2 regions of the Lactobacillus sp. ESL0228 genome follow, and region 1 is predicted to be linked to the other one. Evidence: predicted binding sites of a transcription regulator. Region 1 holds the regulator's gene; the other holds the start of a gene.
The links. Region 1 encodes LexA, which represses DNA repair genes until DNA is damaged. Its sites were predicted from a motif close to CNAACANNTGTTNG; they were not measured.

Region 1 (3,219 bases):
GGCTCCACCCCATATTTGTTTACGCCAAAAATAACGAAAACCATATAATAATAATGCAGCAATAAGAATTGCAAAAATTAATACAGCATATTCTTGCCAACTAATGTACCCTTGATTTAATTGGTCTGCCATTAACCCTAAAATTCTTGGTGGAACTAAATTGACCACAGAAGTTAAAGCTAAAAATGCAACTCCAATTATATATCTCCTTTTTTCTTGTTTAAAAAACCATTTTAATTTAAAAAATATACCCATTTTTCACCTATCTTGCCTAAATAAAAAGACGAGAATAAATCCTCGTCTTTAATTTCAATCTAGTAAGACCTTTTATTTTTGATGCTTCATCATGTTCATCACTTGGTTAACCTTCTTTGCCGAAGGCTTTTGTCCCATTTGTGACATCATGGCAACAATCATATCTTCACTGATTGGTGGATTATCCTTAAAATATTTCTTCATATATGCTCTAGCACCATAAAAGCCTCCAACTAGACCTATTAAAAGTGCAATAACTATTAAAAAGATCGCTAATCCCAATTTCATAAAATAATCACCTCAATTTGTCCAATAGGTATATCTTACCTAAAAATCACATAAATTTAAAGGTCTAACTTAATCTTTTCTTAAACCTTTTTTACGTTGAACTGCTTTTGCTTTTTCAGATGTTAATTCGTTACCGTTTTTGTCAATTATGACTAAATTCTCAACATCTTGTTTAAATCCAGCCCGAAAATTCGCAATAAATTTCTTATGCAGTTCCCGACGCTCTCTTTCTTCCTCATCGGTTAGTCCGACAGATTTTTTCTTGTGGTACAATTCATTAATTCTATTTGTTAATTTTTTTTCATTATCTTTCGTCATGTTACACCTCTTGGTTTAAAAGTCTAACCTATTTTTACAAATAAAAAAAGGTTTAATAATTAGAACGTTTGTTTGTACTTGATAGTTATATCTGGTAAAATAACATTAAAATTAAGTCCGCTACATGGGAGAAATCTATGACTACCAAACAAAGCTCTAAACAATTACAAATACTTCAATACATATATGACACGGTTCAAAAACGTGGATTCCCACCGACTGTCCGTGAAATCTGCCATGAAGTTGATCTATCTTCAACTTCGACGGTTCATGGTCACTTAGCGCGCTTGCAGCGAAAAGGGTTACTAATTAAAGATGCAACCAAACCGCGTGCCCTTGAAATAACAGAAGCTGGAAAGAATGCGCTTGGTGTAAAGCCATCAGAAATTCCAATTGTAGGTGTTGTTACGGCAGGGCAACCGATTCTTGCCGTAGAAGATATTGAAGACTACTTTCCTCTACCTCCAGACTTAGCAAATGACGCGGGTGACCTGTTTATGCTTAGGGTACACGGCGAAAGCATGATCAATGCTGGCATATTAAACGGTGATAATGTAATTGTGCGTAAACAAAGTTCTGCTACTAACGGTGAAATTGTCGTTGCCATGACAGATGAAAACGAAGCAACTGTTAAACGTTTCTATAAAGAAAAGAACCATTACCGTCTTCAACCAGAGAACGATTCAATGTCACCAATTATTTTATCAAGTGTTCATATTCTTGGAAAAGTTATAGGCTTGTATCGCAACAGTATTATTTAAAGTAACCCAACTGATAATAGCTTTATAAAAACCGTAACTTCACTGTTACGGTTTTTTAATAGTCGACATTTTATATTTTTCCACATTAATTAAATATCATGAATTCACAAATTTTTGGAGCTTTTTGCATGCTTAACCTTGCTATAACAATATTTTTTCTTTGGATTGTGAAATTTTCTGCTGTTTCATATAGGTTTCACAACCATATTTTTCACAAAGTTTACTTAAACATCAGCAATTATTTTAGCCGCTAAAGTGAGAGCAGTTTCATGAGCATCCAGTCCCCAGCCCCTATCTTTGTGACATTCAATACTACTTAATGAATCTGCAGTAAATAAGATTTGAGCAAAATCAACTCGGCGAAATTGAGCACATGCAGCCATGGCTGCACACTCCATTTCAACACAAGCAGCACCAAGTTTTCTAAATTGTTGAACTTTTTGAGCCGTTTCTCTGAAAAAACCATCAGTTGTCCAGGTTAAAACTTTCTTAGCTTTTAAACCATTTTGTTTCATTAAAAATTCAATTCGGCTTAAATAAGCTGAGTTTAAGTCAACAAAGTTGCTGGCTTCCATATAATGAAATGAAGTACCTTCATCTCTAATTGCTTTAGTTGGTAATAAAAAATAACCTTCTGGAAGGTCAACCAATGTTCCAGCCGAACCAATCGTTAATATTTGCTTAACCCCATAACTAATTAGCCAATCAAGTAATTCCGTGGCAGCTGCAGCACCCAGTTTGGCTTGACAAAATGTGATTTTCTCTTGACCAATTTCAACTTCATAAATGGGGGTTTTACCTTCAAAGCAATCAAATTGTCCTATTAAACGATGCGGATATACTATTAAAAATTGTTTTATTGCGTCCTTTGTAATAAATGCAAATAACAATTTTCGGTGAAAGTGATAGTTCACTTTACTTCTTTCATGGTCTGGCTCTAGTACTGCGTTTCGATTTGCGTCAAAATCTAATAAAAATGGCTGTTGCACTTTAAAACCTCCTAGCTAAAATAAGATTACTGGTATTTTAGCATAAAAAAAGAACTATCCTTATCAAAAAGATAGTTCTTTTTATTTGATTAACGACGTCTCTCTGCGATTCTTGCAGACTTACCATGACGTTCACGCAAGTAGTAAAGCTTAGCACGACGTACACGACCGTGACGCAATACTTCAACCTTGGCTACACGTGGATCATTAACTGGGAAGGTACGTTCAACACCAACACCAGAAGCAATCTTACGTACAGTGTAAGCAGCAGCTATACCTGTACCCTTACGCTTGATTACAACGCCTTCAAACATCTGAATACGTTCATGAGTACCTTCAACAACACGGACGTGAACACGAATAGTGTCACCAGCGCGGAATTTAGGAATATCATCACGTAATTGGTCTTTAGTCAATTCTTGAATTAATGGATCCATTATTATTCTCCTTCTTCGGCATTCATAAACGCTATTACGCCAGCGGAACACCCCTAATTATTAATGCTTGTAATTCGCACCTGCATTATCTTAGCAAATTAACGGTTTAAAATCAAGTCCGGTCTTCTTCTTGTTTAATTTCCGCCAACATCTTTTTTTCTCGGTCAGTAA
Region 2 (3,219 bases), 220 kb from region 1:
AAACTAATCTTTATTGATTTCTTTTACTAAGATAATGAAAGACTTGCAAACTCTTTCAGCTTTTTCAGGAGCCATTTTTCTTAATTCATTAAGAACTTTTTTAATGAACACTGGAGTATTATCTTGATGATTTTCTGCCTTAACTTCTTTAAAACGGTAAGCATTCATAATAATATCAGGTGTTGTAGTATTTAAAGCTCGGGCAATAGAATCGAGCTTCTGAATACTAATATTTTGATTCTTAGTTCTTTCAAGACGAGAAATAAAGTTTACGGACAAATCACTCAACTCTGCAAGGTCCTCTTGTGTCAACTTCTGTTCACGTCGTCGACGGCATATTTCTTTTCCTAAATTTATACTCATGGAATAAATTCAACCCTTTCAAAAATATAATTCCATATTCCATAATAACAGATTAATTATAGAAATAAACAAAAAAACAAAAAATAATAACTAAAACATTCAAATTCAATAAAATCTTAAAACATAACAGCAAATTTATCGAAGTAAAAAGTTTTAATTTATACTCTAAAAAGTATTATAAGACAAATTAGTAAAAATTTAAATAAAATTGCACTAAAAAAATAAACTTAAAATCAAAAAACTTAAAATCAAAAATATTTTTGTATAATTACCAATTGCTTGATAATCTAAGCTAAAATAAATAACCTGGCTTTCTTAACAGATTATTTATTTATAATATATAAATTCTAAAATAAAAAGCGCTTTATTACAATTTTTGCTCTAATAAGCAAAAATAAAATTGTTTTATGATCGAAAGATGGTTAAATTTTGATATGAAATAACAAAATTTAGAAAAAATACTTGTTAAAATCCATGATAGAAATATCAAAATTACCAAGCAAATTTGATACCGCTTTAATTATAAACTGCTTGCTTAAATAAACATTATAAAAAATCTTATTTAAACTCTAAATTTAAATAGATGTTGTTCATTGAGATTTAAATACAATTATTGATACCGCTTAAAAAGTTTAAATTAATGGAGAACAGGCAAGCAATAATTAACTTCGTATAATATATATTATGTAAAGTTAAAATGAGACTTTATTATAAATCGAGGAACGTTATCGCTTTATTTATAATTAAGTCAAAAATTGGTTAGATAGAATAACCTTTTGAATAATTTAAAACCACTGTAAATTAAACCTGGAGTTTAAAATGAGCATATGTAAATTTGATAATATTTATCGATAAATAATCAATCTCCTTTTTGTTGAGATCAAAAATTTAGTCAATTATATTTATTAAACGGTGATATATAAAACCAATGTAAAATTGCTCTAATAAATGAATTGGTTTTTAGTGAAGAAAGTATGATTAATAATGCCGTAATTTAGCTTATTAAATCGGTTTACCTATCATTAAAATTATAGTTTTAATGATAGGTAAAAGCTTTGATTAACAGGTATTTATAATAATATAATTTTTTAAAAAATATTTTATGCTCTATAAAACATAACAAATATTGCTCAATTAATTTTTCTTGCTATTCTACTAATCTTCTCTTTAAAAGCTATCTGGGCTTTGACTTTTTTAAAGACAAACATATATTCCTGTTTTATAATTAAATAAAGATTATTATGCTAGGAGAACTAACTTTTGGAGACAAATAAGTACTTAAATTTAATTCAAACTGAATTACAAAATATGCCCGATTATATTAAGGAATATAACTTTGGAACCAATCATTCTTTGGCAACGTCATATCAGTATTTAACTGAAATTAGACGTTTTTTTGACTGGTTGCGAACTGAAGGAATATCAAGAGTGAACAATAATAAGCAAGTTACCGTTGAAACACTAGCTAACTTACATCGAAATGATATTATGCTATACATTAATTATTTAGGACATACAAAGAATCAGCAAGGCCATTTAAATTCACCGACTACAATAAATCGTTCAATTAATGCATTGCGCTCTCTTTTTAAGTTTTTGACGATAACAGCAGATAACAATGATGGTCAACCGTATTTCGAACGAAATGTAATGCTTAAGATTGATTCACTTAATGATACAAAAACTCTTAATTATCGAGCTCATGTTCTTGAATCTCATATGTATATCGGTAACTTGAAATACCAGTTTTTAGATTTTATTGAAAACGAGTATGAACAGCGTTGTAATAAACAAGCCCTTCCCTCCTTTAAAGTTAATAAGCAACGTGATATAGCGATTATTGCTTTAATATTAGGCACCGGTATTCGTGTTTCTGAATGTGCTGGAATTAATGTTGCTGATTTAAATTTACGTAAAGCAACTTTAGATGTAACGAGAAAAGGTGGTCAACGAGATAGTGTTCCTATTGCTGAATGGACGCTTGATTATCTGATAGATTATAAAAAAGTTCGCAAGCAACGGTATAATGTTACCAAAAGAGAATCCGCCCTATTCTTAACTAATTGGCATCAACAAACAAAGAGAATTACTTCAAATGCAATTGAGAAGATGGTTAACAAATATTCGGCGGCATTTGGTCATCCTTTAACACCACATAAATTAAGGCATACTCTTGCTTCTGAATTATATGGTGTTACCAAAGATCAAGTTTTAGTTGCACAACAACTTGGTCAAAAAGGAACGACAGCAACGGATTTATATACTCATGTTGATCAAACAAAGCAACGACAAGCATTAAATGATATTTCAGCAAATGATGATCCAAAACAAGGGAATTAAAAAATCTAGTAGGTAAAAATCACCTACTAGATTTTTTAATTGAACCATGTTTGCCAATCAGCTTCATTTAAAGCGGCAAAACACATTGCTATCTCCTCTTGGTTATTGTGTTTAAACGATAGTGGTGGCAATTTATCAAGAGAAAAGTAAGAGCAAGAACTCGTTTCGGTATTTGGAATAAACTGGCCACCTATTTCGTGACATAAAAAAATAATATTGCATACATTGATGGCTCGCTCAATACGATTTTTACCATGAATATTAGTTTGACTATTCTTAATTGCTATCACCCTGTTAACCGTAATATCTCGTCCAGCTTCTTCTTTCACTTCTTTAATACAATTATCTCTAACAGAAAGATTAGGTTCACACCATCCACCTGGCATAGACCAAAGGTTGTCGGTTGTTTCCTTGACTAAAAGTATTTGGTTGTTTTTAAAAACAGCAGCACGTGTAGCTAATTTTGGGGTTTGGTAGCCATCCTCACTGCTAAACATAAATTTAATCTGCTTTTTA

Region 2: the regulator LexA is predicted to act here: its motif matches at 1,565-1,578, upstream of xerS (tyrosine recombinase XerS).

The regions. Positions count from the first base shown of each region.
Region 1 covers NZ_REHJ01000008.1:344,941-348,159, forward strand. The annotation lists gene F5ESL0228_RS05145 (ABC transporter ATP-binding protein) at 1-255, opposite strand, end outside; gene F5ESL0228_RS05150 (YneF family protein) at 328-543, opposite strand; gene F5ESL0228_RS05155 (DUF896 domain-containing protein) at 613-861, opposite strand; gene lexA (transcriptional repressor LexA) at 999-1,622, shown strand; gene F5ESL0228_RS05165 (nucleoside phosphorylase) at 1,847-2,611, opposite strand; gene rplS (50S ribosomal protein L19) at 2,701-3,048, opposite strand; gene trmD (tRNA (guanosine(37)-N1)-methyltransferase TrmD) at 3,161-3,219, opposite strand, start outside.
Region 2 covers NZ_REHJ01000008.1:123,358-126,576, forward strand. The annotation lists gene F5ESL0228_RS04025 (helix-turn-helix domain-containing protein) at 4-363, opposite strand; gene xerS (tyrosine recombinase XerS) at 1,624-2,703, shown strand; gene F5ESL0228_RS04035 (NUDIX hydrolase N-terminal domain-containing protein) at 2,739-3,219, opposite strand, start outside.